DNA from 2 places in the Aeromonas sp. TS_SC_11 genome. Region 1 is predicted to be linked to the other one. Evidence: predicted binding sites of a transcription regulator. Region 1 holds the regulator's gene; the other holds the start of a gene.
The links. Region 1 encodes sigma-54, which starts transcription at its own class of promoters, with help from an activator protein. Its sites were predicted from a motif close to TGGCACNGTTTTNGCTT; they were not measured.
Positions count from the first base shown of each region.

Region 2: flgF (flagellar basal-body rod protein FlgF) is a predicted target of sigma-54. The motif match lies at 6,646-6,662, and genes of this name have one in related genera.

Region 1 is NZ_CM170470.1:661,532-677,061, reverse strand. It holds gene AC1P02_RS03185 (transglycosylase domain-containing protein) at 1-2,007, shown strand, start outside; gene yjgA (ribosome biogenesis factor YjgA) at 2,097-2,621, opposite strand; gene pmbA (metalloprotease PmbA) at 2,734-4,077, shown strand; gene murA (UDP-N-acetylglucosamine 1-carboxyvinyltransferase) at 4,169-5,425, opposite strand; gene ibaG (BolA family iron metabolism protein IbaG) at 5,441-5,698, opposite strand; gene AC1P02_RS03160 (STAS domain-containing protein) at 5,698-5,970, opposite strand; gene mlaC (phospholipid-binding protein MlaC) at 5,967-6,599, opposite strand; gene mlaD (outer membrane lipid asymmetry maintenance protein MlaD) at 6,609-7,100, opposite strand; gene mlaE (lipid asymmetry maintenance ABC transporter permease subunit MlaE) at 7,108-7,887, opposite strand; gene mlaF (phospholipid ABC transporter ATP-binding protein MlaF) at 7,887-8,687, opposite strand; gene AC1P02_RS03135 (KpsF/GutQ family sugar-phosphate isomerase) at 8,895-9,890, shown strand; gene kdsC (3-deoxy-manno-octulosonate-8-phosphatase KdsC) at 9,890-10,444, shown strand; gene lptC (LPS export ABC transporter periplasmic protein LptC) at 10,441-11,001, shown strand; gene lptA (lipopolysaccharide transport periplasmic protein LptA) at 10,988-11,515, shown strand; gene lptB (LPS export ABC transporter ATP-binding protein) at 11,519-12,244, shown strand; gene AC1P02_RS03110 (RNA polymerase factor sigma-54) at 12,310-13,749, shown strand; gene hpf (ribosome hibernation promoting factor) at 13,771-14,058, shown strand; gene ptsN (PTS IIA-like nitrogen regulatory protein PtsN) at 14,061-14,507, shown strand; gene rapZ (RNase adapter RapZ) at 14,550-15,416, shown strand; gene npr (PTS phosphocarrier protein NPr) at 15,437-15,530, shown strand, end outside.
Region 2 is NZ_CM170470.1:4,318,831-4,334,360, forward strand. It holds gene flgL (flagellar hook-associated protein FlgL) at 1-77, opposite strand, end outside; gene AC1P02_RS19925 (FlgK family flagellar hook-associated protein) at 82-2,082, opposite strand; gene flgJ (flagellar assembly peptidoglycan hydrolase FlgJ) at 2,086-3,177, opposite strand; gene AC1P02_RS19935 (flagellar basal body P-ring protein FlgI) at 3,221-4,318, opposite strand; gene flgH (flagellar basal body L-ring protein FlgH) at 4,327-4,998, opposite strand; gene flgG (flagellar basal-body rod protein FlgG) at 5,059-5,847, opposite strand; gene flgF (flagellar basal-body rod protein FlgF) at 5,862-6,608, opposite strand; gene flgE (flagellar hook protein FlgE) at 6,751-8,091, opposite strand; gene AC1P02_RS19960 (flagellar hook assembly protein FlgD) at 8,102-8,830, opposite strand; gene flgC (flagellar basal body rod protein FlgC) at 8,846-9,265, opposite strand; gene flgB (flagellar basal body rod protein FlgB) at 9,265-9,663, opposite strand; gene AC1P02_RS19975 (CheR family methyltransferase) at 9,727-10,551, opposite strand; gene AC1P02_RS19980 (chemotaxis protein CheV) at 10,570-11,481, opposite strand; gene flgA (flagellar basal body P-ring formation chaperone FlgA) at 11,704-12,309, shown strand; gene flgM (flagellar biosynthesis anti-sigma factor FlgM) at 12,400-12,720, shown strand; gene AC1P02_RS19995 (flagella synthesis protein FlgN) at 12,717-13,133, shown strand; gene yfcE (phosphodiesterase) at 13,178-13,720, opposite strand; gene AC1P02_RS20005 (peptide ABC transporter substrate-binding protein) at 13,732-15,384, opposite strand.

The sequences.
Region 1 (15,530 bases):
ACCCTGACTGACAGTTATCTGCGTCTGTTCGTGCAGGAGGGCATGATCACGCCGCCGCTGATGGAGGCTGCGCTCAAGGCCAAACTTGGTTTCCGCGACTTCCTCCAGTCCCCCGCTATGACTCGAGTCAACAACAACAAGGGCTTGCAGGTTGCTCGCACTCGCCTGAGCCGCCAACTCGGGGTACAGCTGTATGATCTGGACCGGATGGACCTGAGCGCGGATACCAGCCTCAATATGCCGCTGCAAAACGAGATCTCCCGTTACCTGCAACAGCTTGCCGATCCCGCGTTTGCCGCTCAGGTCGGCCTGTTTGGTGAGCGTCTGCTCTCGCCGGAGAAGACAGGGGATGTGCGTTACAGTTTTACTCTGTTCGAGAAATCACCTGAAGGTTTCAAGGTACGAGTGCAGACGGACAACACGGATCAGCCATTCGACATCAACGAAGGCAGCAAGCTGGAGCTGGGTTCCACCGCCAAGTTGCGGGTATTGACCACCTATCTGGAAATTATTGCAGAGCTGCATGACAACTATTCCGAGATGCCAGCAGAGAGCCTGCGCAAGATTGAGGTCTCGGGTCAGGACAACCTCAGTCGCTGGGCTGTCTCCTATCTGATGACGGCCAAGGACAAGAGCCTGCCGTTGATGCTGGAGGCCGCTCTGGATCGCCCATACTCCGCCAGTCCGCACGAAGGCTTCTTCACCGGGGGCGGTATGCACACCTTCAACAACTTCCGCCGTGAGGATAACGGACGCATTCCTCCGATACGAGATGCACTGCGCGAGTCAATCAACCTGCCGTTCGTGCGTCTGATGCGGGACATAGTGCGCTACAGCCTCTATCGGGAGGGCAACCGCGCCCAGCTGCTCAAGGATGACAAGGATCCCCGTCGTACCGAGTATCTGGCCAAGTTTGCCGATAAAGAGGGGCAAACCTATCTGCTGCGCTTCTGGCGCAAGTATCGCGGCAAGACGGCGGATGAGCAGCTCGACACCTTCCTGGATGGCCTCAAGCCCAGCGCCGTACGGCTTGCCGCCGTGCATCGCTATCTGATGCCGGATGCCTCGCAGGAGACCTTTGCCGCCTTCCTGGCCAAACGGTTGCCGCGTGACAAGCTCAGCGACAGACGCATTGAGCAGCTTTACACCAGCTATGGCCCAGGCAAGTATTCCTTGCCGGATCAGGGTTACATCGCGCGGGTGCATCCGCTGGAACTGTGGTTGCTTGCCTATCTCAAGGAGTTCGACAAGGCGACCTTTGCCGATGCGGTTGAAGCCAGCCGGGATGAACGACAAGAGGTATACAGCTGGTTGTTCAAAACTCGTCACCGCAGTGCCCGTGACAGCCGTATCCGTACCATGCTGGAGGTCGAGGCCTTCCTCGACATCCATCAGCGTTGGGCCAAGCTGGGTTATCCGTTTGACCATTTGGTACCATCGCTGGCAACGGCTCTGGGTAGCTCGGGGGATAGACCCGCCGCGCTGGCCGAGTTGATGGGGATCATTCAGAACGGTGGCATTCGCACTCCAACCCTGCGTATCGAACATCTCTCGTTTGCCAAGGGCACACCGTTTGAGACCAACTTTGAGCCCGTTCACACCGAGGGCACCCGAGTGCTTCCCGCAGAAGTAGCGACTGCTTTGCGCAATGCACTCTCCAAGGTGGTGGAAGGGGGAACTGCAAGGCGTATCGCCGGTGCCTTTGCTCTGCCGGATGGCACTGTGCTGCCGATGGGGGGCAAGACAGGGACTGGCGACAACCGGATCGAGACAGTGGGTCGTTATGGCAATGTCACCAGTTCGCTGGCGCGCAACCGGACCGCGACCTTTGTCTTCTTTCTGGGAGAGGACCACTTCGGTACCCTGACCGCCTATGTGCCGGGCAGCCAGTCTGATAAGTTCCGCTTCACCTCTGCCCTGCCAGTGCAGGTGCTCAAGGGGATGGCTCCACTGCTGATGCCTTATCTGCAACCCGGTACTCATACACAGTGTATGGCGGGCAATTAGCTCGCAAACCAGGATAAAAAACGGGGCCATATGTTGGCCCCGTTTTACGCTGTGTCGCTTGCTGCTCGCCATGAGGCGTGAGCCATCACTTACAGCAGGTCTTCGATTTCGCCACGCAGGTATTGGTACATTTCACGATAGGCGACCGGCGGCTTGTTCAGTTCCCGTTCCTTGTTGGCGGAGCGGATCAGCTGGCGCAGCTTCTGGCGATCCAGCTCGTGGAACTGGGACATCAACTCGTTGAGCGCGCTGTCGCCTTCGTTGATCAGGCGCTCACGCCACTGTTCCAGGCGATGCAAGCGGGCATTTACGGTGGAGTGGCGGTTCTTGATGATGGAGAGCGCTTCTTCGATCGGCTCGATATCACGGCTGCGCATCAAGCGGCCGATGAACTGCAAATGGCGACGGAAGGACTCATCCTTCTTGGGCTTGAGTTTGCGGCCCAGCTCGACAGCATCGGCAAGCTCTTCATCCAACGGGATTTTTTCCAGCTCACTGTGGCTTAGAGAGACTATCTCTGCGCCCAGCTTTTGTAGCACCTCTGCATCACGCTTGAGCTGAGTCTTGCTGGGGCCCCAGTCTTCCAACTCGTTGTCGTCTTGATATTGACTCATCGGTCTATTGATTCCTGTCATTCACGTTGGTGGATATGTTACCAGCTTCTCCCGCTGGGCGCAGGGGTCTGATATGCTTAGCCCCTTTCCTTCCTTCATATAGATGTGAGTTATGGATCAGCAAGACCAAATTCGCCAGGATCAAGCCCATCTCGAGGCCGTCGTTGCCGAGGCACTGGAGATAGCCAAAGGACTGGGCGCCTCGCTGGCCGAAGTCTCCATCAGCAAACAGACCGGGTTGTCGGTGAACACCCGGGGTTGTGAACTGGAAAGTATCGAATTCAACAAGGATGGTGCTCTGGGCATCGCGGTTTATCGCGATGGTTGCAAGGGTTCATCTTCCACCACGGATCTGGGCAAGCCAGCTATCCGCGCCGCCGTCGAAGCGGCCATGGAAATCGCCCGCCATACCTCTGCCGATGATTGTGCCGGTCTGGCAAATGCCGAGCTGCTGGCCTGGGATGCCCCCGATCTGCAACTGTGCCACCAAATCGAACTGGATCCCCAGCGCGGGATCGAGCTGGCCATCGAGTGTGAGCGGCTGGCGCTGGGTCGCGATGCCCGCATAAAACACTCCGATGGTGCCGGTTTCTCCAGCCACCTCGGCATCAAGGTCTATGGCAACAGCCACGGCTTCGTCAAAGGCTATGCTGCGTCACGCAACTCCCTGAGCTGCGTGCTGATTGGCGAGCTGGATGGCGACATGCAACGGGACTACGGCTACTCATCGAGTCGCGACCTGGGTGGGCTCTGGAGTCCGCAACGTATCGCCGATGAGGCGGTGGAACGCACCGTCTCCCGCCTGGGTGCCCGCAAGATCTCCACTCGCCATGCGCCCGTGCTGTTTCACCCGGACACAGCCGCCGGCCTGTGGGGCCATCTGGTGATGGCCATCAGCGGTGGCAACCTCTATCGCAAGTCGAGCTTCCTGCTCGACAAATTGGGCAAGCAGATCCTGCCCCAGTGGCTCACTATCCAAGAGTTTCCCCACCTGCTTGGTGGACTGGCCAGTACGCCGTTTGACGGGGAAGGGGTACTTACCCGGAATATGGACATAGTGCGCAACGGCGAGCTGATGAGCTGGCTGCTTACCTCCTACTCCGCCCGCAAGCTGGGACTGACCACCACGGGGCATGCCGGTGGCATTCATAACTGGCAGGTTTCCAACACGGGCCAGGATTTCCAGGGGATGCTCAAGGAGATGGGGACTGGCCTGCTGGTGACCGAGCTGATGGGGCAAGGGGTCAACATCGTCAATGGCGACTACTCCCGTGGCGCAGCCGGCTTCTGGGTTGAGAATGGCGAGATTGCCTATCCGGTGGAAGAGATCACCATAGCAGGCAACCTGACCGAGATGTTTAGCCATATAGTGGCGGTGGGGTGTGATGAAGATGAGCGCTCCAGCCTCAAGACCGGTTCCGTACTGGTGGAGAACATGAAGCTGGCGGGACATTAATACCCGCCCTCACGCTGAATCCATGATATGAAAAAGGCCCCCTCGCCAACGCGAGGGGGCCTTTTTAACAGACATGTTCAAGGGATGGCAATCAGCCCTTGATACGCTCGATGCGCCCGCCCAGACCTTGCAGCTTGTGCTCGATATCTTCGTAGCCACGGTCGATGTGATAGATACGGTCGACTATGGTGGAGCCTTCGGCGACGAAGCCGGCCAGCACCAGACTGGCGGAGGCGCGTAGGTCTGTGGCCATCACCTGGGCACCCTTGAGTTGTTCGGTGTCACGGCAGATGGCGACATTGCCCTGCAGCTCTATGTCCGCACCCATTCGCACCAGTTCCGGTACGTGCATGAAGCGGTTCTCGAAGATGGTCTCTGTGACCATGCCGGTGCCCTTGGCGACGGCGTTCAGCACGGTGAACTGTGCCTGCATGTCGGTCGGGAAGGCCGGGTAGGGAGCTGTCTTGATGGTGACCGGCTTGAGAGTGCGGCCTGTCATGTCGAGGGTGATCCAGTCAGCCCCTTTCTCGATCAAGGCGCCAGCCTCTTCCAGCTTGACCAGTACCGCCTCCAGCAGGGAAGGATCTGTCTTGCGACAGGTGACTTTGCCACCGGTAACCGCTGCGCCAACCAGGAAGGTACCGGTTTCGATACGGTCAGGCTGCACGCTGTAGTTGCCACCGTGCAGACGCTCGACACCGTCGATGGTCAGAGTGTCGGTGCCCGCACCCTGAACCTTGGCGCCAAGCGCGTTGAGGAAGTTGGCCAGATCGACCACCTCCGGCTCACGGGCGGCGTTCTCGATCACGGTGCGACCGTCGGCCAGGGTAGCGGCCATCATCAGGTTCTCGGTACCTGTGACGGAAACCATGTCCATCAGGATATGAGCACCCTTGAGGCGACCATCGACACGGGCCTTGATGTAACCATCCTCGATGGCAATCTTGGCACCCATCAGCTCCAGGCCGTGGACGTGCAGGTTCACCGGACGGGCACCGATGGCGCAGCCACCGGGCAAGGAGACGTCGGCAGCCCCGAAACGGGCGGCCAGCGGGCCGAGCGCCAGTATGGATGCGCGCATGGTCTTCACCAGCTCGTAGGGGGCGACGTGGTTGTTCACCGCACCGGTCAGCACTGTCACGTTGCCGTTGACCTTGGTGGTGGCACCCAGCATCTCCAGCAGCTTGAGGGTGGTACCCACGTCTTTCAGGCGCGGTACGTTGGAGAGGTGGATCTCCTCATCACACAGCAGGGTGGCGAACAGGATCGGCAGGGCGGCATTTTTGGCGCCAGAGATGGTCACTTCGCCGTTGAGAGTACAACGACCATCGATCTTGAATTTGTCCATTTACTTAGATACCAATCAGGAGGGCAGTAGGAATTTACGTTCGCGTTTCCACTCTGCATCGGTAAAGGCCTTGATGGAGAGTGCGTGGATGGCGTTGCTGGCGATCTTGTCCATCAGTGGGGCATAGATGGCCTGCTGCTTCTTGATCCGGCTCATGCCGTCAAACATGTCACCGACGGCGATCACTTGATAGTGACTGCCGTCTCCTTTGACATGGACTTCGGACAATGGCAGAGCCTCAAGGAGTATCGCTTCAATTTCAGAGACTTGCATTATGCGTCCTCAGTTGTGAGCGGAGTTGACTGAAACAGACTGGCCACCCCATACAGGTTGGCCAGGGTATAAAAATCAGTGGAGGCGCCCACCAGTTGCGGTGTGGCACCTCGTACCAATACGGCTTTGGCCCATTTGACCAGCAGTGCCAGCCCGGCGGAGTCCAGGGTGGTGACGCCACTCAGTTCGAGCCGATCTTCCTGCCACCACTCGGCGCGGCGTTGCCACAGGGCATTGACCTGTGGTGCCTGCAGATCGCCGCTAAATTTCATGACTTGATGACCAACGGCTTGGCGTTGTGAGCACGCAACTGGGCGATCACTGCATCTATGCCATTCTGGCGAATGAGGCCGCCCAGCTCGTTCTGCTTGGCGGAGAGCAGGCTGATCCCTTCGGCGACCATGTCGAAGGCCTTCCATTCGCCGGTCTTGTTGTTCTTGCGCAGCTTGAATTCGAGGAAGATATCCGGCTTGCCGGCCTCTTTCACGCTGACGTTGACGGCGGTGATATTGCTGTCACCCGGCGCCTTGCCCGGCTCGACTTTGACGGTTTGCTTGTCGAAATGGGCCAGCGCATCGGCATAGGAACTCACCATGTACTCGGTGAACACCTCGACGAAGGCGTCACGCTGGGCCGGGGTGGTCTGCTTGATCTGGTTGCCGAGCACCTTGTAGGCAGCGAAGCGGTTGTCCACGTAGGGCAGCAACTCTTCACGGATGATGACCCGCAGGTGATCCGGATTGCTCTTGACCTGGGACTTGTCCGCCTTCAGGCGGGCAAAGGTCTGCTTGGCCGCTTCGTCCACCAGGGCATAGGGGTCGGCGGCATTGGTGGCGTGAGCCACCAGGGAAAACAGCATGCTGGTCATCAGACCCAGCAACAGGGTGATCTTCTTGAACATGGTTACTCCTTACTTGCTGTCGGATTTGGTGTCGGAAGACTGGCTATAGAGGAACTTGCCAATCAGGTCTTCCAGCACAATGGCTGATTTGGTGTCTTCAATCATGTCGCCATCCTTGAGCATGCTGGTACCCATCTCCTCATCGCTGAAGCCGGGCATCAGGCCGATGTACTGCTCGCCGAGCAGGCCCGAAGTCAGGATGGAGAGGGTGCTGGTTTCGGAAAACTCGCCGGCGCTCTTTTGCATCAGCAGGGAGACGACCGGCACCTGGCTCTTGGCATCCAGGGTGATGTCGCTGACCCGACCGACGACGACGCCACCAACCTTGACCGGTGAGCGTACTTTCAGGCCGCCGATATTATCGAAATGGGCGCGCAGGGTATAGGTTTCTCCTTCCGGTTTGAAACTCAACCCTGCTACTTGCAGTGCCAACGCCAGAATGGCACCGATGCCGGCCAGCATGAAGGCGCCAACCAGGAATTCTACTTTGCTGAACTTCATCTTTACCTTATCCAAACATGACTGCGGTGAGTATAAAATCCAGGCCGAGCACGGCCAGGGAGGAGTGGACCACGGTACGGGTTGTGGCCTGACTGATCCCGGCCGAGGTCGGCTTGGCATCATAACCGTTAAAGAGCGCAATCCAGGTGACCACCAGAGCGAAGATCAGGCTCTTGATGGCACCTTGCATGATGTCATCCTGCCAGTCGACGGATGCCTGCATGGCGGACCAGAAGCTGCCTTCGTCCACCCCCAGCAGATCCACACCGACCAGCTTGCCACCGAAGATGCCGATCAGGCTGAACATGAAGGCCAGCAGCGGCATGCTGATGACGCCGGCCCAGAAGCGAGGGGCCACTACCCGGCGCAGCGGGTCGACCGCCATCATCTCCAGACTGGAGAGCTGTTCTGTGGCCTTCATCAGGCCGATCTCGGCGGTCAGTGCCGAGCCGGCGCGGCCAGCAAACAGCAGGCCGGTCACAACGGGACCCAACTCCCGCAACAGGGAGAGGGAAACCAGCGGGCCCAGACTCTGCTCGGCGCCGAAGTCCTTCAATACGTTGTAACCCTGTAACGAGAGCACCATGCCGATGAAGAGGCCGGAGACCAGAATGATGGCAACGGACTGCACACCCACGACATACAACTGTTGAAGCAGCAGAGGGAAGTGCTTGCGTGGCTCGGGTTTGCCCGCCAGCGCATGAAACAGCATTATGGTGGCACGGCCGATGGAGCTGATGACGCGCACGCCAACCCGGCCCAGCTTGCTTACTTGGCTTATCAACATCACAGATCCTGTAGCAGGTCGCCTGCCGGAAAATGAAACGGGACAGGACCGTCGGGCAATCCAAGCAGGAATTGCTCGACTTCGGGATTATGCTCTTCGCGCAATTGAGCCGGGGTGCCGTGCGCCACCACCTTGCGGTTGGCGATGATATAGGCGTAATCGGCGATGGTCAGCACCTCGTTCACGTCGTGGGTCACGATGACGGAGGTAATGCCAAGGGCATCGTTCAGCTCCTTGATCAGCTTGACCAGCACCGCCATCGTGATGGGGTCCTGGCCGACAAACGGTTCGTCATACATGATGAGGTCCGGATCCAGCGCTATGGATCTGGCCAGTGCGGCACGGCGTGCCATGCCACCGGAGAGCTCGGACGGCATCAGCTGAGCGGCCCCGCGCAGACCCACGGCCTGCAGCTTCATCATGACGATGGTGTGGATCAGCTCCTCCGGCAGACCTGAGTGCTCCCGCAGCGGGAAGGCCACGTTGTCGTAGACCGTCATGCCGGTAAACAGGGCGCCGCTCTGGAACAGCATGCTCATCCGCTTGCGCACTTCGTACAGGCGAGAGCGGGAGAGGGTGGGGATATCTTCCCCGTCAAACAGGATATGACCGGACTCCGGCTTGATCTGGCCACCGATCAGCCGCAGCAAAGTCGTCTTGCCGATGCCGCTCGGGCCCATGACCGCAGTGACCTTGCCACGGGGAATGGTCAGGTTGATCCCGTCGTATAACAGCCGATCTCCGTGACTGAAGGTCAGATCGGAGATGGTGATAAGGTCATTGTTCAAACAATTGTCCATCCGGTGTAAATGAAGAGCGAATTTTATGGGCTAGTCTAGGTCTAAGCAACAGCAAGGAACAACTATTGAACAGCCTGCTTCCTCAAAAGCGCGACAGTTTTGCGTCACCGATTGTCTCTCTTTTGGGACCGAGAAGTATCCGATTCGCTTATCTCGACAGACTTTTTTATAATCCCGCAGCAAATTTCCGCCCGGAGCTGTGCCTTTATGTCTGTAAAGCCTGAGAAAGTGTCTGAACTGTTCGATTTTCGTCGCAGCGCCCGTACTGTGCTGGACATTGAAAAACAAGCGATTGATGGACTCTATCAGTACCTGAACGATGCCTTTGACAAGGCGTGCGAGCTGGTGCTGCGCTGCAGTGGCAAGATAGTGGTCACCGGCATGGGTAAGTCAGGTCACATCGGGAGCAAGATTGCTGCCACCCTGGCCAGCACTGGCACCCCTGCCTTCTTCCTTCACCCGGGTGAAGCCAGCCATGGGGATCTGGGGATGATCTCCAGCGGTGACCTCATCATCGCCATCTCCAACTCCGGTGAGAGCGACGAGATCCTGGCCCTGCTGCCGGTGCTCAAACGTCGCGGCATCCAGTTGATCTGCATGACAGGCAATCCGGCCTCCACCATGGCCAAAGAGGCCAACGTGCATCTGTGCATCAAGGTGGATAAAGAGGCCTGCCCGCTGGGCCTGGCGCCGACCTCCAGCACCACGGCTACTCTGGTGATGGGCGATGCACTGGCGGTTGCCCTGCTGGAAGCCCGCGGCTTCACCGCCGATGACTTCGCGCTCTCCCACCCTGGTGGCTCCCTTGGCAAGCGGTTGCTGCTGCGGGTCGGTGACCTGATGCATAGCGGCGATCTGTTGCCCCAGGTGGGGATCGATGCCACCATCAGCCAGGCGCTGCTGGAAGTGAGTCGCAAAGGTCTGGGCATGACGGCGGTCGTCAACGAAGAGGGTCTGCTGGCCGGACTGTTCACCGATGGTGACTTGCGCCGGATCCTGGATCTGCAGGTGGATATCCATCACACCTCGATCGCCAAGGTGATGACGACCAACTGTGTTACCGTTGGCCCCGAGATGATGGCGGCAGAAGCTGTCAAACTGATGGAAACCAGAAAGATCAACGGATTACTGGTGGTGGATGGTGACAAGCGCCCGCTGGGGGCCTTCAACATGCATGACCTGCTGAAAGCCGGAGTAATTTGATGCAAAACGTACCGACCCTTTATGGTCCGGTGACGCGCAGCCAATACGACAGGGCGGCGCAAATCCGCCTGCTGGTGTGCGATGTGGATGGGGTGCTCTCCAACGGCCTCATCTATATGGGCAATGACGGCGAAGAGCTGAAGACCTTCTGTACCCGCGATGGCGCCGGTATGCGGGCCCTGCTCAATGCCGGGATTGAAATAGCCATCATCACCGGGCGCAACTCCCGCATCGTCAGCGATCGGATGAAGAGCCTGGGAGTGCAGCATCTGGTACAGGGGGCGGATCAGAAGCTGCCCCACTTCGAGGCGCTGCTGACCAAGCTGGGTCTGGAAGCGTCACAAGCCGCCTATATGGGGGATGACACCATAGATCTGCCGGTGATGCAGGCCTGCGGGCTCGGCATTGCCGTGGCTGATGCTCATCCGCTGGTACTGGCCCGGGCCGACATGGTGACTCGACTGGCTGGCGGCGTCGGTGCTGTGCGTGAGGTATGTGACCTCATACTGCAGGCGCAAGGGCATGGCGATTATCAGCCAGAGGCCTCGGTATGAGCAGACAGACACTGTTGTTCGCCCTGCTGTTTCTGGTGGCGCTGGCCGCCTGGCAGATTGGTGATGTCGACCTGACGCCGGAGCCGACCACCAAGGCAGAAAACTACCAGCCGGACTTCACCGCCAGGAACCTGGTGACCACCCGTTTTGATGTCAACGGTCGACGCACAGAACGGCTGGAGTCCGAGTATGCGGAGTATTACCAGATCATCGAGCAGGCTACCTTCAACAAGCCGGTGGTCTACATGTTTGACAAGCAGGGTGAGGCCGAGTGGAAAGTCACGGCCGACACAGGTGTCCTCAATACAGATGACAACGTGATCCTGCGCGACAAGGTACATCTGGATGGCCTGCTGCCCACCTCCTTCATCTCCACACTGGATACCCCCTATCTGGAGCTGGATCTGGTGACTCAGAATGTGAGAAGCAATCAGCATGTCAGCATAGTGGGTAAGGAATTCCAGACCGAAGGCGTTGGCCTGAAGGGTCATCTGGAACGCAAATATTTTGAATTACTGGATCAGGGCCATGCCATCTATTTCAATGAAAAACGCTAATCTGGCCCTCGCGGCTTTGCTGCTGTGCGGCACCGTGAGTGCCAAAGAGTCCGACTTTGCCGAAAAGGTCTATGTGGATGCGGTCAGACAGGTGGCCGAGATGCAGGACAACCGCATCACCTTCAGTGACGATGTCATCATCACTCAGGGCACCATCAAGATTAAGGCTGACAAGGTGGTGGTGATCCGTTCCGGCGACAAAGGGGCCGAGGTCATGACGGCCTATGGCAAGCCTGCCACCTTCTTCCAGATCCTGGACAACGGCAAACCGGTCAACGCCCACGGCAACAGCATTCGCTACGAGCTGAAAAATCGCCTGGTGACTATTACCGGTAACGGTCAGCTCAAACAGGAAGACAGCCAGGTCAACGGTGACCTGATCCGCTACGACATCGTCAAACAGAAGATGATCGCCGAGAGCAAGGGGCCGACCCAGCGGGTCAAGACGGTGTTCCTGCCTGATCAGGTAGAGAACTTCGACAAGCCCGCCGACCAGAAGAAGCAGGGAAAATAAACCATGGCAGTGTTGAAAGCAGCCGGCCTGCAAAAAAGTTACAAGCGTCGCATGGTGGTCAGTGACGTGAGTCTGGAGGTGGGTACCGGCCAGATCGTCGGCCTGCTCGGCCCGAACGGTGCCGGCAAGACAACTTCCTTCTACATGATAGTGGGGCTGGTGCAGAGCGATGCCGGCCTCATCACCATCGATGATCAGGACATCAGCCAGCAGCCCATGCATATCCGTGCCCGTAACGGCATCGGCTATCTGCCGCAGGAGGCCTCCATCTTCCGTCGTCTGTCCGTGTTCGACAACCTGATGGGGGTCATGCAGACCCGTAAGGGGCTGAGCCGCGAAGAGCGTGAAGACAAGGTCGAACAACTGCTGGAAGAGTTCAACATCACCCATATCCGTGACAACCTGGGTCAGAGTCTGTCAGGGGGGGAGCGACGCCGGGTCGAGATCGCCCGCGCGCTGGCGGCTGAGCCGCGCTTTATTCTGCTGGATGAGCCGTTTGCCGGGGTCGACCCCATTTCTGTGATAGACATCAAGAAGATCATCCAGCATCTGAAAGATAGAGGCCTTGGTGTCTTGATCACCGACCACAACGTCAGGGAGACTCTGGACGTATGTGAGAAGGCTTATATCGTCAGCCACGGCAAGATGATCGCCGAAGGTGCACCGGCCGAGATCCTTGCCGATGAACAGGTCAAGCGCGTCTATTTGGGCGATCAATTCAGTCTATAGTAAGGGGGCATCTCTTCATTTCCTTTGACGACTGCCTCGCTGAACATAAGGATATCCCGACGTAGATGAAGCCGACATTACAGTTGCGTCTCGGTCAGTCCCTGACCATGACGCCGCAATTACAACAAGCGATTCGTCTGCTCCAGCTCTCCACCCTGGAACTCCAGCAGGAAATTCAGCAAGCGCTCGATAACAATCCTTTGCTTGAGCAAGAGGAGAATGACGTTCAGGAGACCAGCCCGGAAGAGCCCGTCGACGACAGCCAGCTCGACTCCAGCGATGCCATGGCCCAGGATCAGATGCCGGACGAACTGCCGGTAGATACCACCTGGGAAGATGTCTATTCAGCCGGCACAGCCCAGAGCGCAGGCCCCATCCACGATGGGGAGGACAGCGTCTATCAGGGGGAAACCACCGAGAACCTGCAGGACTATCTGCTGTGGCAGATGCGCCTCACCCCGTTCAGCGATCTGGATGCCGCCATTGCGCTGGCCATCATAGATGCTATCGATGACTCCGGTTATCTGACCGTCTCTCTCGAAGATATACAGGCGGCGGTGAGCAGCGAGGATGTCGAGGTGGAACTCGACGAGGTCGAGGCCGTGCTCAAGCGGGTGCAGCATTTCGATCCGGTCGGCATCGCTGCGCGCTCGGTGCAGGAGTGTCTGCTGATCCAGCTTGGCCAGTACGCTCCTGAACTGCCCTGGCTCAATGAGGCCAGGGAGGTGATCAAGGAGCACATGGACTTGCTCGGCAACCGTGATTACCGCACCCTGGCCCGCAAGACCAAGCTCAAGGAGAGTGACCTCAAGGAGGTGCTGGACCTTATCCAGCAACTGGAGCCCAGGCCGGGTAACGGCATCATACAGAGTGACTCCCAGTACGTGATCCCGGATGTCACCGTCGTCAAGAAGGGCAACAAATGGGTCGTCGAACTCAACCCGGATTCTGCACCGCGCATCCGGGTCAACGAGACCTATGCCGCCATGGCCCGTCAGGCGCGTACCAGCCAGGATACCCAGTTCATTCGCTCCCACTTGCAAGAAGCCAAGTGGTTCATCAAGAGTCTGGAGAGTCGCAACGACACCCTGCTCAAGGTGGCGACCTGTATTGTCGAGCAACAACAGGGCTTTTTCGAGTATGGTGAAGAAGCCATGAAGCCCATGGTGCTCAACGATATCGCCGAGGCGGTGGAGATGCATGAGTCGACCATTTCCAGGGTAACGACCCAGAAATACATGCATACCCCCCGCGGCATCTTCGAACTGAAGTTTTTTTTCTCCAGTCATGTGAACACAGAAGGAGGAGGAGAGTGCTCATCGACCGCAATTCGCGCGCTGATCAAGAAGCTGGTGACGGCAGAGAATCCCGCCAAGCCGCTAAGTGATAGCAAGATCGCGGATTTGCTGGCCGAACAGGGTATTATGGTGGCGAGACGCACGATCGCAAAGTACCGTGAATCCTTGTTGATCCCGCCATCCAATCAGCGCAAACGCCTGGTTTAGGCAAAACAAAAGGAAGACGTTATGCAAATTAACCTGACCGGACACCATGTCGAGATCACCGAAGCTCTGCGTGATTATGTGAACAACAAATTTGCCAAACTCGAGCGTCACTTTGACCACATCAATAATGTTCATGTGGTGTTGAGCGTAGAAAAACTGAACCAGATCGCCGAAGCCAAGCTGCATGTCAGCGGTGGTGAGGTGTTCGCCAATTCACAGCATGCTGATATGTATGCTGCGATTGATACCCTGCTGGACAAGCTGGATCGGCAGATCATCAAGCACAAAGATAAGTTAAATCAAAAATAACTATGCAACTTGAACACATACTGAGTCGGGGCTGCACCAAAAGTGCGGTCCCTTGTACCAGCAAGAAACGCGCCCTCGAGATCATCAGTGAATTAGCCGCTGAGCGCTTGGGGACCTCTCGCCAGACACTGTTCGAGTGTTTGCTGGCACGAGAAAAAATGGGCAGTACCGGGATCGGTGCCGGTATCGCCATTCCCCACGGCCGGATCGGTGACGAGTTTCCGCCGACCGCCATCCTGATGACCTTCGCAGAGCCTATCCCCTTCGACTCCATCGACAATCAACCGGTTGACCTGCTCTTTGCCCTGCTGGTGCCGGAAAGCGAGTGCAAACAGCACCTCAAGACCCTTTCCCTGATGGCATCCAAACTGGGCGACAAGGCGGTTTGCCGCCAGTTGCGCCAGGCAACCAGCGATGAAGATCTCTATCAGATCATGACGTCGGCCTGATATTCGGGCCCTCGTGATGACCCCAAGCGGTGAGGCAACAAGATGCAATTAATAGTGGTAAGTGGGCGCTCTGGCTCGGGCAAGACAGTTGCCCTGCGCGTGCTGGAGGATCTGGGTTATTACTGTGTGGATAACCTGCCGGTCAACCTGCTGCCCCAGTTGATCGTGTCGGTCGAGAGCCAGTATGACAAGCTAGCGGTCAGTATCGACGTGCGCAACCTGCCGGTGAGCGCAGATAAGCTGGAGACCCTGCTGGCTCAGGTTCGCAATGAGGGCCGGGTGGAATTTTCCAGTTTCTTCTTCGATGCGGAGAACTCCACCCTGCTCAAACGCTACGGTGAGAGCCGCCGGCTGCACCCCTTGTCCCGCAAGCAGCTCTCGCTGGATGAGGCGATCCGTGAAGAGACCAATCTGCTGGCGCCGCTCTCCTCGACTGCCGATTTGCGTATCGACACCACCAGCCTCAGCATTCATGACCTGAGTGAGCTCATCAAGACCCGGGTGCTCGGCAAGAAAGAGAATGAGCTGGTGCTGGTGTTCGAGTCGTTCGGCTTCAAGTACGGCATCCCCAAGGACGCCGACTTCGTGTTCGATGCCCGCTTCCTGCCGAATCCACACTGGATCCCCGAGCTCAAACCCTTTACCGGCAAGGACGAGCCTGTAGCCCGCTACCTTTCCAGCCAGCCAGACGTGATGCAGTTCATCCTGCAGATTGAAAACATGCTGGCGACCTGGTTGCCTCATCTGGAGCGCAACAATCGTAGCTATGTCACTGTGGGAATTGGTTGCACTGGGGGCCAGCACAGGTCCGTGTTCATCGCAGAGCAGCTGGCTGGCGCGTTCCGCTTGCTCGGCAAGAACGTCCAGATCCGCCACCGCACCCTCGACAAAAGTACGCCGCAACATTGATGGATCAATAGGAAGATCAGATGACCGTCTCAGCCTCGGTGGAAGTGAAGAACAAACTGGGTATGCATGCCAGACCGGCCATGATGCTGTTCGAGCTGGTACAGGGCTTCGATG
Region 2 (15,530 bases), 1.1 Mb from region 1:
GCCGTGCTCAACCTTTCGTTGGCATTGTTCAGCGAGGTGATATTCCGGCTATAGACCATGTTGGTGGTAATACGCATGCACTTACCTCACTGAAGACAACAGGGTATCGAAGATGGTTTTGGCGGTGCTGACCACCTGGGCCGATGCCGCATAAGATTGCTGGTAGCGGATAAGGTTGGCCGCCTCCTCCTCCAGGCTCACGCCAGAGACGCTCTCGAAAATACTGGTGCTCTGGTTCAATTTTGTTTCGTTGGCCTTGAGCAAGGTCTTGGCCTGGTTGGTCTGGTTGCCTATCCCTGTCACCAGGCCCGAGTAAGCCTCGTTGAAGGTCATCTTGTCATTGCTGGTGCCGGCATTGGTGCTCTTACGCACCAGGTCCTTGTTTTGCAGCTCCGCCAGTGCCAACCCGTTGGCATTGTCGGCAAAACCATCCTGGTTGTAACTCAGGGTGAAACTGTCACTGGCCCTTACCGTACCTGTGATGCTGAACTCATAGCCAGGCGCCTGGGTCGGGTCGGCATAGACCTTGGGTCCCCCCAGCGGGCTCTCGATGGAGGCCATCAGATCCTGACCCTTGCTGGAAGCCGGCGCCACGCCGATGAGGGTAGTGCCATCTGCCGCATAGACTTCGTAGTTGCCGCTGCCATCTATCTTCACCACCTGGGGCGCTGCCGGATCCAGCGTATTGGTGCCAAAACCCGAACCAGTGCCTGTATTGAAGACACCGCCAAGCTTGATCTCGGCAGAACCGAAGTTGTCCTTGTGCTTGTCGACCTTGAGGGGGGATGCCAGCGCCAGATCCTCCGGGCGGGTGGCCGCTTGGCCCAATCCGGCTGCCGCCTGCTTGGTGGGTTGCAGCAAGATCCTGTCCCCTGCCGCAGGTGTGCCGGATAAGTCTATTTCGATGCCATGACCTGCCAGTTGGAAAGTGGCTGGTGGTGTGCTGCCAGTCGCCAGCGAGGTGCGGTTGCCATCCTTGTCCAGCGAGAACACCTCGTAACCGGTGGCGCTGCTGAACTGCACCTCGTAATCAAAGGTGGTGACCTCGGTGCCCTTCCCTGGCACGAAGCTGACTTTGGCGGCGCCAGTGCCTGTGTTCTGCTCATAGGCCAGCCCATCGCTGGAGGCAAGGGAGAAGAGATCTCCTCCCAGCTCGTTATCCAGATCCATCCCCAACCGGTTCTGCCGGTTCATGGCATCGGCCATGGCCGCCGCCAACTGACCGAGCTCACGCTTGCTCGGCTCCAGATCATTGCGAGCGGAAAACAAGCCCCCCACTCCGCCACCTATGTCTTTGTCACTGATAGTGGTTTTATTGGCCCCCATGGTCAGCTGCAGCTCGGATTCCCGAGAATCCGGGTTACCCGACACAACACTGAACTGGGCGACCCCGCCATTGAGGACCAAAGAGTGGCCCGTTCTCATGTTGACCAGCATGCTGCCATTGGCCTGAGGCACTGTGCTGATCTCCATTTTTTCGGAGAGCTGACGAATGGCTTCATCCCGCTGATCGAACAGCATCAGATTCTCTTCCGGCGTTCCCTGGGTGCGGAGGATGGCCTGATTCAGATCATTGATGCTGTTGATGAGGTTGTTAACCTTCTTGGTCTCGTCACCTATGGTGGTGTTGATGGTGTCGGTCTGCTTGTCCAGCTGGGCTGACAGGGTATGAAAGCGGTTTACCATGCCGCTGAGCTCGCTCAGGGTGGTCTTGCGACCGGCGATGTCGGCGGGAGCCTCGTTGGCGGTATGGAACGCCTTGAAATAGGAGGTAACGGCTGCACCGACACTGTTGCTGGCATCCCCCAGCAAAATGTCGGTATTGGAGAGCTGCTCGTAGCGACTGGCCGAGGCGTAATAGGCGGATGTATCACGGCGCACCTCACCCTGGGCGTAGGTATTGATGACCCGATCGGTCAGCATGTCACCCGTGCCCATACCGACGGAATTGGTATATATCAGCGTACGCTCACGCACATAGCCCTGGCTGTTGACGTTGACTATGTTGTTGCTGGTGGTCTGCAGCAAGCGTTGCTGTGCCAACACACCCGAGGTACCAATTCCAAGCAGATCGCTTGCCATGACTTACAGCTCCATTTCTGTGTTGGTGGTAGCGGAGTAGCCAGCAATGGCATCACTGCGCAACACCTGTTTCAGTTTCCTGGCGTACTGGGGATCCGTGGCATAGCCCGCCTGTTGCAAGGCTTCAAAGTAACGGTCCGGACTGTCCACCTTGGCCAGGGCCCCTTTGTAACGGGTACCCGAGGTCAGGAAATCTACATAGTCGTTGAAGCTCTCTTCAAACGACTCATAAGAGCGAAATGCTGCCTTCTGGCGTGACGCCACCCCTTGTTCATACTCCAGGGTGCTGACCACCGCCTTGGGGCCTTGCCAACGCGGATCCGCCTTGATGCCGAACAGGTTATGGGTGATTTCTCCCTCTCCATTCTTGATCACCCGCTTGCCCCAGCCGCTTTCCAGTGCAGCCTGTGCCACCAGTACCGCCGGGCTCAGGCCCAACTTGTCCGCCGCCTTTTTGGCAAGGGGCATAAGCCGATTGACGAACTCTTCCGGGGTCTCGAACACCTGCGCCGTCTTGTCCAGCGCCTTTGATCCCCGTACAGCACGACCCTCTTGTGCCAGCCCCATGGGGGGAACTATCCGATGGGTGCGATGCGATGAGGCCAACGGCTGGGCAGCCTCGCCCATCTCTTTATCAGCAAAATCTTTGCCAACTTTTGAAGCCGAGATGAGATCGTTGGCCGCCGAGGTCGGTGGCTGGTAGGGTTTATAGACCCGTTCGGTACGCTGCGGCATCTTGAGCACCCGGCCATCGTGGCGGGTAAAGGTCTCGGGGGAAAACTGCTTGATCACCATGTCGGCCAGCCCCATGCCCCCTTTGCTGGCCATGTCGGACACCCGCTGCTCATCCAGCATGCCTTCATAGAACTGGGTATAGCTGCTGCTCATGGGATTGTCCTGGGTCAGCACCTGATTGGCCTGGCGCATCCCCTTGAACAGGGTCTGGGTAAAAATGGATTCAAACTGGCGGGCAGCGCTTTGCAGTGCGGCAGCCTGCCCATCCTTGCTCTGGCTCAACTGGCGCAGGCGATCCAGGTTCTTGATATCCTGCACCAGGCCCATGTTCATGCCGCTGTTGGTGTCAAACTCTGCCATTTTGCTTACCTCATTGCCGCCCGTGGCAACCCCTTGCCGCTTGTTACAGTATGACCAGCTGACCTTCGATGGCGCCTGCCTGTTGCAACGCCTCCAGGATCGCCATCAGATCGCCGGGAGCCACCCCGACCTGATTCACCGCCCGGACCAGATCATCCAGCGTCGCGCCAGTATCGAGCTTGAACATGCGCCCAGGCTCTTGCTGCACATTGATGATGGTGTTGTTGACAACGGCCGTCTCACCACCCGCCAGCGGGTTGGGTTGAACGACCTGCTGGTTCTCGGCGATGGTGACCGTCAAGCCGCCATGGCTGATAGCCGCAGGCTTGAGCCGCACCTTGCTGCCGATGACAATGGTGCCGGTACGGGAATTGACGATGATCTTGGCCGACTCACTGGCGGGATCCACCTCCAGGTTCTCTATGGTCGCCAGATAAGAGACTCGCTGCCCCGGATCCCGCGGTGCATAGACCTTGACCGAGGTGGCATCGAGTGCCTGCGCCGTGTTGGGTCCCACCAGATCATTGACCACATCCGCCAGGCGGCGAGCAGTGGTAAAGTCCGGCCGATTCAGGTTGAAGGTGATGGTATCCCCCTGGCCGAAGGAATTCGGTACCTCCCGCTCCACGGTCGCGCCGTTGGCGATACGGCCCACAGTCGGCGTATTGATCACCACCTTGGAGCCGTCGGCCCCTTCGGCTCCCAAACCACCCACCACCAGACTGCCCTGCGCCACAGCATAGACACGCCCGTCCAGCCCCTTCAGGAAGCTTTGCAACAGGGTGCCGCCCCGCAGACTCTTGGCCTCACCGATGGCCGATACGGTCACATCTATGGTCTGACCCGGCTTGGAGAAAGGAGGCAGGTCTGCATGGATGGCGACCGGGGCCACATCCTTGATCTTGGGCTTGATGTTATCCGGCACCTTGATACCGAAGTTGTTGAGCATGGTACGGAACGTCTGCTCGGTGAAAGCGTTGTTCTTCTCGCCAGTACCAGGCAGACCGACGACCAGACCGTAGCCAATCAACTGGTTGTTACGAACCCCTTCCACCGAGCTGATGTCCTTGATACGGGAGGCGTGGGCCATTCCCAAAGGCATCAGACAGCAGATCAGGGTCACAAGACGGAGTGACTTCATAACATCTCCTAAAGCGGCCACCAGGGGCCATTGAAAAAGCTGGTAAGCCACCCTTGCTCCTGGCTGTTGGCCAGATCACCGGTACCACCGTAATGGATACGGGCATTGGCGACCTTCTGTGACGACACACTGTTTTCGGACGTCACGTCTTCGGGCCGGATCATGCCGGTGATCCTGATGTATTCATTGCCATTGTTGAGCATGATCCACTTCTCGCCGCGCACCACCAGATTACCGTTGGGCAGCACCTTGGCCACGCTCACCGAAATATTACCCTGCAGACTGTTGCTCTGATCCGCCTTGGCCTGCCCCTTGAAGGCACTGTCTTGCGCTAGGGAGGCAGAGAGGTTGTACTTGCCCAGTTCAATCGGCACTCCGCCCAGCTGGCCTGGAGTGATGTTGAGCTTGTTATCCTTGCCACTCTGGGTATTCGCTTTCTTGGAGGCAGAGGTGGACTCTGCCAACTCTATGGTGATGATGTCACCCACTCTGTGCGCCTTGATGTCCGAGTAGATGCCGTTGACCTGATCGGGCTGGAAAATAGCCCCTGTAGGTCTGACCGACACGGGATCCGACTCCCCGTAAACGGGGGCAAACTCGGGATCATCCGGCTTGGCGGTATTGAGAGTGCTGCTGCAACCTCCCAGCGCCAGCAGTCCCAGCATCCATATGGTTTTCATCATGCGCCTCCTACTGATGTGCGCGAGATCAAAAATGAGTTCATGTCGTCCACAGCCAACTTAAGTGCGCTGGATCAGGAAGGACATCATGCCGTCCACCGCAGAGAGAACCTTGGAGTTCATCTCGTAAACTCGTTGTGCCTGAATAAGATTGACCAGCTCCTCGGTCACGTTGACGTTGGAGGTCTCCAGCATGCCCTGCTTGATGACTCCGAGCCCGTCTGCACCGGCTACACCTCCGATGGGCGCGCCGCTGGACTGAGTTTCGAGGAACATGTTTTCACCCATGGGCTGCAGACCGGAGGCATTGACGAAGTCGGACAGGTTGATCTGTCCCACGACTTGGGAAGCACCATCCCCTTTGAGCTGGATCGATACCTGACCATCCGTGCTCACAGTCACGCTCTGGGCATTTTCGGGGATCTGGATCTCCGGCTGCAGCGGATAACCGTTGCCCGGAGTCACTATGGTCCCTTCATCATTGAGGGTGAACTGGCCGTTACGGGTATAAGCCGCGCTGCCGTCTGGCAACTGAATTTCGAAGTAGCCACGGCCGCTGATCATCAGATCCAGCGAGTTGTCCGTGGTCTGCACGTTGCCCTGACCATGGTTCTTCTGGGTGGCCACTACTTTGGCACCGGCACCCAACATCAGGCCTGACGGCAGTTCGGTATCCGCCGAGGAGCGACCACCGGGCTGATTGATGTTCTGATAGAGCAGATCCTCGAAGATGGCACGGGATTTCTTGTAACCCACAGTGCTGGCGTTCGCCAGGTTGTTCGAGGTGACCGATATGTTGGTCTGCTGTGCATCCAAGCCGGTCTTGCTGATCCAAAGTGCAGGGTTCATGTAAAACTCCTTTATTAGCTGATGCGCAGCAACTGGGTTTGGGCTTCGTCATTTTCCTCGGCGGTCTTCATGATTTTGACCTGAGTTTCAAACTGACGTTGCAACCGGATTAGGTTGGTCATCTCGTCGACCACGTTGACGTTGCTGCCCTCCAGAGAGCCTGCAATCAGGCCCACAGTGGCCGAGGCCGCCTCATTCTGGCCATCCTTGCGACGAAACAGTCCGTCCTGGCCCTTCTCCACGGCGTCAGCCGCGGGTTTTACCAGCTTGATGCGCTGGAAGTCTTCCGGCAGGTTGGCGGCAGCCCCTTCAGGACGACCGCTGATGGTGCCATCCCGGTTGATCTCGATCTTTTCCATCGGCAACGGCAGCACTATGGGTTGGCCCCCATCATCCACCACGTTCAGACCGGTTGAGGTTTGCAGGTTGCCCGTTGCACTCAGTTGCAGGTTGCCCATGCGGGTATAGGCTTCCCCGCCTTTGGGATCCTGCACCGCAATCCAGCCCTGGCCGTCAACGGCCACGTCAAGATCTCGCCCTGTCGTCATCAACATGCCGTGCTGCAAGTTCTGACCGGGCCGCTCCGTCATGGCAAACACCCGGGATGGCAGCCCTTCACCGAACGCCTGCATACTGCGCGCCTGCTCGAAGTCAGACTTGAAACCGACTGTATTGGCATTGGCCAGGTTGTTGCCACGAACAGCCAGGCTATTCATGTTTTCCTTGGCCCCTGACATGGCGATGTAAAGCATGTGATCCATGAGATCCTCCGTCAAACCGATGACTCTGATCAGGTAAATGCAATTTGAGTGCCAACGTCTGTTGAATAAACGCCCACGGAAGGATAACGGAAAGGGAACAATAAAAAGGGGCGCCGAAGCGCCCCCTGTAACACCGTCATCATTAACGGATCTGCAGTATGGTCTGCTGCAATGAACTGTTCACTTCCAGCGAACGGGAGTTGGCCTGGAAGTTACGCTGGGCCGTGATGAGATTCACCAGCTGGGAAGTCAAGTCCACGTTGGATTGCTCCACCGCCGAAGACTTGATACTGCCCAAGGTGCCCGAATTAGGCGTACCGGGCAGCGCATCTCCAGAAAGCAGAGATTGGCGCCAGGAGGTATCGCCGACCTGAGTCAGTCCTTGCGAGTTGGCAAACTTGGCCAGCGCAACCATGGCAACCTTTAACGTCGTCGCATTGCTGTAGGTGGCAGAAACAATACCGTCCGGTGTAATCTCCACCTTGGTCAGATTACCCACAGTGGCGCCATCCTGGGTCAGTTTGGTGACGTTGAAAGGGGAGTTGTATTGAGTCACATCACTGAGACGAATTTCCACTGCCTGAGTGGGATCTGCACCGTTGTTAATAATCCCGGCCGCTGTGCCCAGCGTGACGGTTTTGATCGGGGCCGGTGGAGCTGGAATAGTAAGAGCTGGATCCAATTTTCCGCCGGAGGTAAACGTCATCTGGACGCCAGTGGGGATGCCTGGGCCCGGGCTGGGTGCACCACTAGCGATATCAATGGGCTTGTCCCCCTCATACATGTACATGCTCCAGGTACCCGGCGTCATTGGCGTCCCCGGAGTAACCGGATCCTCATGGCGGACAAAATACTTGGTGATCACATGGGGGGCGCCAAGCGAATCATAGATCGTCACGGATGTTGAGTGTGCAAAGGTAGCTGAGTTGGTGGGATCAAAAGCGGCGGGGTCCGTTGGCTTGGTTTTCGACTCAATACTCAAGTTAAAGCTTGCTTCCACCAGCTCGGTCATTTTAGGCTCGCCCGCCCGGTCCGGTACTTGAATCGGCTTGGTGGCGTTGATGCTCACCGCCTTGGGTGTCCCATCCGTGTTAATTTCATAACCTTGCAGATAGTGGCCCTGGTTGTTGACCATATAGCTGTTTTCATTGAGCTTGAAAGCTCCGGCCCGAGTGTAGGTGCGATCCAGATTGGTCAGACCGTCCGATGTGACGAAAAAACCATTGCCCTGGATCGCCAGATCCAGTGCGTTGTTGGTAAATTGCAGCGCCCCCTGATGAAACTGCTGGGCCACCGCCCCCGTCGCCACACCGTTGCCGACCTGTGTCTTGGCATTGACAAAGATCGAGTTGGCATAAACATCCGCAAACTCGGCACGGGACTCTTTAAAGCCCATGGTATTGACGTTGGCAATGTTGTTGGCGGTAACGTTCAAATCTTTTTGTGCCGCGTTGACACCGCTCAAGGCATTGTTAAATGACATATCCAGCTCCTTAGATCGATGCTGTAGGCGTGGTGGTTGGTGGTGTGGTGGTCGCTCCTGCAATCTGCAGGATACTGTTCAGGGTTGTTGTGCCAAGGCCTTTCAGATTGAGCTGTGTCGGGTTAGTTCCATTACCCAAGACCACACTATCAACCTTGCCATAAGCAAACGTAGCGATGCTTTCCGACTTTCCTTCCGAGTTGTTACCGTTGGCCTTGAGGACATATTTGCCTGACGCGACGGGCTCACCGTTCTTGTCTTTGCCATCCCAGGTAAACTCAACGTTCCCCTTTTGATCGCCCTCCAGAGCAAACTCCTTGATAACCTGCCCCTTCTCATCTTCTACGGTAATTTTGACGCTCGTGTACTTGTTCTCGACGCCGACAGCCACAACACCGCCAATGGAACCCTCGTTTTCCAGAAAACCAACGTTGCTCTGCAACAGCACATTTTGCCCCACCAGCGCAGAAGCTTGCAGCGCCTGGCTTGAGGTCATCAGAGTGTTGAGATTACCCATCTGGGTTGACAGGCTATTGATCCCCTCCGAAGTCGACATGGAGGTCATCTGGGACAACATCTGAGCGTTATCCACCGGCTTGAACGGGTCCTGATAGGAAAGCTGCATGGTCAGCAACTTCAGAAAAGACGCCTGATCCAGCTCTTTCTTCGGGGCCGTCGTCGTATCAGTGGTCTGGGTTGTGGTACGGCTGATGCCGTTCACACTACTTGTATCTGCCATCTGTGCTTACCCCTATCAGGACTTGCCGAGGTTGAGAGTCTGCTGCAACATTTTTTTGGCAGAATCGGCAACCTGCACATTGGTCTGATAGCTGCGCGAGGCATTGATCATGTCCGCCATCTCTTCAACCATGTTGACGTTGGGTTTGAAAATATAGCCATCATCGTCCGCCATGGGATGGTTGGGGTTGTACTCCTTGAGCAAGGGGGCCTTGCTCTCGACAATCCCTTTCACCTCGACCCCGACCGATGATTGCTTGTCTGACATCGCCTGATCCAGTTGAGCGGCAAAGATTGGCCGCCTGGCATGGTAAGTTTTTTCCACGCTGGAGCTGACGCTGTCGGCGTTGGCCATGTTGCTGGCCACCGTGTTGAGTCGAACAGACTGTGCACTCATGGCCGAGCCTGCAATGTCAAAGACCTTGAACAAACTCATTACTGTTCTCCTTTCAAGGCCTTCAACAGGCCACTGATCTTGCCGTTCATAAATTCAAGGGAGGTCTGGTACTCAAGGCTGTTGCGCAAGAACTCGCTGCGCTCCTGCTGCACGTCAACCGTGTTGCCATCACCGGTATCCGGCTGCAGGGGATTGCGGTACTGCATCAGACCAGGGGCATCCGATTGCAAGGCAAAGTGCTTCTCACTGGTGGTGGCCATACCAAACCCTTGCTGATGCTGGGCCTGTGCCAATGCCTCTGAGAAGTTGATATCCCTGGCTTTGAAACCCGGGGTATCTGCGTTGGCAATGTTGCTGGATAGCACCTCGGCACGCTTGGAACGAACGCCCAGCGTGTATTGGTGAATCCCGAATGCCTTGTCGAATGAAATTGCCATAGCACACCTCCTGCTTGATAAATTATTAGCAAGAGGTGTGCCAAAGAGGGATTTTAAGCGGGGTTATTTGACTTTGTAGACGATGCCAGGATTGCAACGGACCATTTCGAACCGATCGGTCAGACCAGCCAGTGACTCTGAGGCCCCCAGCATCAGATAACCACCAGGGTTGAGGCTGGCTGCGAACTGATTGAGGATCTTCGACTTCACTTCCGGCGCAAAGTAGATGAGCACGTTGCGGCAGAAGATGATGTCAAACTTGCCGAGCAGGCTGTAGCTCTCCAGCAGGTTCAGTGGCCGGAACGTGGTCAATTTTCTGACACGTTCCACCACCCGCATCTTGTTGTCACCATAAGGTTCGAAGAACAATTTTTTGCGCTCAGGTGACAAACCACGAGCCAGCGCCAGACTGTCGTACACCCCTTCCTTGCACTGATTGAGCATGGTGCTGGAAATATCGGTGCCCACAATCTGCACGCCACCGGGCAAGGTACCCGGCTTCTTGACCTGCTGTTCCAGCGCCGTCATGGCGATGGAATAGGGCTCCTGCCCAGACGAGGAGGCAGCCGACCAGATCTTGATCGGACGGCCACTCTTGCCCAGTTCAGGAAAAAGCTTGTCAGTGAGTAGTTGAAAGGGGTAAGTATCGCGAAACCAGAGGGTCTCGTTGGTAGTCATGGCATCAACCACTGCCATTTTCAGGTCACGCTCACGCACACTCATCGCTCGAGTAACCAGATCAGACAGACTCTCAATACCAAACTGAGTCATCAAGGGTGAAAGCCGACTCTTGACCAGATACTGTTTGTTGTCACCCAGCACGATTCCGCTCTGTACTGCCAGAAAGTTGCTGAATTGTTTGTATAAGTCGTCCGAAAGTGTCTTCATGCAGTTTGTTCTTCTTGATTAGAGTGCGCCTTGTACGGCTTTGGCCAACTCATCCGGTTGGAATTTGGCGATGAAATTGTTCGCACCGACTTTCTGCACCATGGCCTGATTGAACACCCCACTGAGGGATGTGTGCAGAATAACATGTAAGTCCTTGAGATTGGGATTGTTACGGATCTCTGCGGTAAAAGTATAACCGTCCATTTCTGGCATCTCGATGTCCGAGATCACCAAGGCAATCTGATCCTTGATGGGGCCATTCTTGGCCATCTCCAGCAACATGTTGAGTGCCTCACGCCCATCCTTGGCCAGCACACATTGCACGCCAATCGCCTCAAGGGCTCGCTGCACCTGCTTGCGAGCAACAGAAGAGTCATCTGCTACCAGTACGGGACGACCATGGGTATTGTGCTCAACACTGGCATCCACCAACTCGGCACTTACTTCAGTCGACACCGGGGAGATTTCGTTGAGGATACGTTCAACATCCAGGATCTCCACCAGCTCGCCGTCTACCTCCGTGACCGCAGTCATGTAGTTGATGCGCCCTGCCCCTTTGGGTGGCGGCAGAATGGATTCCCAGTTCATGTTGATGATGCGTTCAACCGAATGCACCAAGAAGCCCTGAACTGAACGGTTGTACTCGGAAATAATAATGAAACACTTGCTCAGGTCCTCGATGGGACGTTTGCCCACCGCCATGCTGAGATCAATCACCGAAATGGTCTGGCCACGGATGTGCGCAACGCCACGAATACAGGAGTTGAGCTTTGGCATGACGGTCAAGGGAGGGCATTGCAGCACTTCACGCACTTTAAATACGTTGATGCCAAATCTTTGACGTCCATTGAGACGAAACAACAGCAGCTCCAACCGGTTTTGTCCCACCAGCTGGGTACGTTGGTTGACCGAGTCCATAATACTGGCCATAAACACTCCCTAAAAACGCTTGGCATTAATCATGCATGCGTATTGGCTTGCGTCAGACTATCGATGTCACTACAAACGAATTCTGAAGCAAGCATAGTTAAATATGGTGATATGCGTGAACAACTTATCGGCCTGCGAGAGAAAATGATTAGTAGACTTTTCCTCATCTTACTGCTGTTTTGCGGCATATCTCACGCCACGGCATCCGAGGTGACCAGTTATCTGCAAGAAATGGCGCAAGAGTTTGTGCTCGGCCAGCTCGATATTCCACTCGATGCCCAGGCTCATGTGCAAGCTGCCTCCATTGATGACAGACTACCTTTGAGCCGCTGCGAGCAGCATCTTACCATCAGCCTTCCCGCCAGGATGGAGGTGCGTCGTAACACCACCGTCTACCTCAAATGCGAGGAAGAAAAACCTTGGGACCTCTATTTGCCGGTGCGCGTCAGCATCCAGAAACCCTATGTGACCGTGGCTACCCCGGTAGCCAAGGGCGACATACTCAGTGAGAGTGTCTTGACGCTGGCCTATCAGGATCAGACCCAGATCCGCGGTGATTATCTGAGCGATCAGGCCCCCCTGATAGGAGTACGCAGCAAACGGGAACTCAAGCCGGGTCAGCCCATACGGCTCAGCCAAGTCTGCGTGGTTTGCAAAGGCGACCAGGTCACACTCAGTGCAGAAAACAGCAGCATGCAAATCAAAACCATGGCCCGAGCCTTGCAAGATGGCAGCTTCGGAGACATGATCAGCCTCGTCAATATTCGTTCAGGAAAAACAGTGCAAGGGAAAGTCAGCGCAGTCGGCTCTGTCGTGGTCCCCTTCTGATATGTTTTTCTGGTTATTTTTTTCTAAAGTTCTGACGACGGTCACCGATAAACAGGTAAGCGAACAGCAAAGCAGACGAAGGTAAACACTATGGCTATTAACAATATCAACAACTTGGCGAATAATCGGTTGCAAAACACCGGTAACAGCCAGGGTGCCAACACCAAACAAGCGACCTCGTCTCCCGACAACCGTGCGGCGACTGTCAAGACAGACTCCGTCTCCTTGACCAATGAGGCGCAGCAATTGCAACAGATGCAGAAAAACCTCAACTCAGCCTCCACCGGCAATGAAAGCCGGGTCGAGAGTCTGAAGAAAGCCGTGGCCAATGGTGAATACCAGGTCAACAGCGAGGCGGTAGCCAAAAAGATGTTCAGCTTTGAATCCACTCTGGACAAGCTGCTCGGATGATGGATTTACCTTCGCTGCTGCACACCCAAGACGAATATCTCTCCCGGATGCAAGGTTTGCTGGAGGAGGAATTCAACCTGCTCAAGCAGCACCAAGCATTGGCGCTGCCTGAGCTGGCAGAGCGCAAGCAGAAACTGCTTGCAGATATTGAAGTGCTGGACCAGACCTTGGCCCGGCTGCCCGAACTGCAACAGCAGCTGTCGGCCTTTCCAGAGCAGATGACTACCCTGCGTGAAAAACTCGATGCCTGTCAGGAACAAAACGATGTGAATGGTCGCCTGCTCGAGCTCAGCATCGTCTCCAACCGCCGCTTGGCAAGCTTTTTGAGCCAGTTGCGGGATCGCAACTCCCTGACTTATGACGCCAAGGGCAACACCCGCTCCGGCACACGCTCATTCGGCATCAAGGCCTGATCCCTTTCCGCTCCCCCCTCGCGCAAGCTCTGCCTGTCGCCAACCTATAACACCAGCCTCAACAGTTCTTCGCTGTCCGCACAGGCATGGATGCTCAACACGCCCGTCTCATACCGGCCATAGGTTGCCGCCAGCTCTCCCCGTGGAAAACAGATAGACCCCGGATTCATCAGCACCAGCTCCCCTTCTCGCTGCAGCACGGGTAGATGGGTGTGGCCGCTGATAAACAGGCTGCCGGGGGGCATCGGTACCGCATCCGGGCGATAGAGATGACCATGACTGACAAACCAGCGCCGTCCATCCACCAGCAACTGGTTATAAGGTGCTGTCATGGGGAAGTTCAGCAACATCTGATCCACTTCCGAATCGCAGTTGCCACGCACCGCCATGATGTGCGGCGCCAGCTGATTGAGCCGCTCCGCCACGGCGGCGGGGGCATAACCCGGCGGCACCGGATTGCGAGGGCCATGGTTGAGCAGATCGCCGAGCAGCAGATAGTGATCGGGCTGCCAGGGAGCAAGCTGGGCCAGCACCTGTTCCAATGCGCTCAGGCTGCCGTGCAGGTCTGAAATGATGGCAATCTTCATCGCGAACTCCCTTACTGCTTGCTGAAATAGAGATCCTTGGTGGCGATAGCCCCCTTGAGGTTCTGGCTCGGCAACCCTCGCAGTGTGGGGTCCACCAGCCGCATCTGGTTGTAGTGATACACGGGAATGGCGGGCATTTCGTCCATCAGCAGCTGCTCGGCCCGGCGATAGAGTCCGGTCCGGGTACTACCATCCAGGGTGTCCGATGCCTGCTGCAGCAAGCCATCAAAGGCCGGATTGCAATAGCCGCTCTCGTTCTGGGGATCCTGACAGCGGAAGCTGTTGAGCATGGATGAGGGCTCCACATAATCTCCAAACAGGAAGGAGCGGACCAGCATGAAATCACCACTGTCTTTTGCCACCTGATAGGCGCTCCACTCCATGTTGTTGAGCGACACCTCCACCCCCAGCGGTTTCCACATGGCGGCCACCGCCAGCGCCAGCTTCTTGTGGCTCTCAGACGTGTTGTAGGTCAACGTCAGCTTGAGGGGACGGGCACTGTTGTAACCTGCCTGCACCATCAAGGCGGCAGCCTTGGCCAGCCGTGTCGGCTGATCCTGCAGAGCCAGCGGTGAGCCAAGTGCCTCATAGCCTGGCATGCCAGGCAGCAGAGACCAGGCAGGTCGCTCCCCCTGACCGCTGACCTGTTCGGTCAGCACGTGGCGGTCTATGGTCATGGCCAGTGCCTGGCGCACCCGTACATCCTGCAGCTCGGGACGGCGCAGATTGAAGGTATAGAGATAGGTGCCAAGCAGGGGCAGACCCCAGATCCGCTCTGGCGTCGTCTGTTTGGTCTTCTGGTAATACTCCAGTGCCACCTTGTTGGTAAGCTGGATCTCCCCTGCCTCATAGCGCAGCCGTTCAGCATGCTGGGAGGAGAGCGGCAGATAGGTCACCCGCTTGATCCGGGTGTGCAAGTCATCCCAATAATGGATGTTTCGCTCAGCCTCGATACGTTCATTGGGCGCCCAGTTCACCAGCTTGTAAGCCCCATTGCTGACCAGTTTGCCGGGCTGGGTCCACTCTTTGCCAAACCGGGTGATCGCCTGCTCATTGACGGGAACAAAGGGGCGTTGACTGACCAGTTGCAGGAAATAGGGTACGGGCCGCTCCAGTGTCACCTTGAGGATCTGGCTGCTCTCGGCTTCCACCCCCAGCGACGTGAGCTCGAGAGCCCCGGCATAGATGGATTGAGCATTGTTGATACCGGTCGCCAGCAGCAATCCGGCGGAAGGGGACCCTTGTGCCGGATCCAACAGCCGACGCCAGGCGTAGACGAAATCCTGTGCGGTAAGCGGCTCACCATTGGACCATTTGAGCTGGGGTCGCAGGAAGAAGCGCCACACCAGCCCATCTTCGCTGGTCTCCCAGCGCTGGGCCTGAGCCGGCACTATCTTGCCCTGACCATCTTCGCTTACCAGCCCTTCAAACAAATCCACCAGTACCACTTCCCCCGGAAAACCGGAGCGGATCTGGGCCGGATCGAGGGACTCAGGCTCATCACCGTTGCCCTTGACCAGCGTCTGGCGATCCGACAGTACAGTCTCCTGGGTAACAGTGGTTGCTTGCAGCGACGGGGCCATCAGCAGGCCCAGCAGCAAGGGAGAAAGCCAGCGACGTGCTGGCCGGCGTTCCGGCTGATAAACAGCGGCGCGGTAAACCATGACATAAACCTCGTTCAATTCACTTTATTTCAAGAAGGGGGAAGGCCGGCAGCGCGCCTGAATACGAATGCATGATGCTGCGCTTGTTATCCCCGAAGACGCCCCGTATTGTATCGGGCTTGCCCAAGAGATGGAGTCTTTCGGGC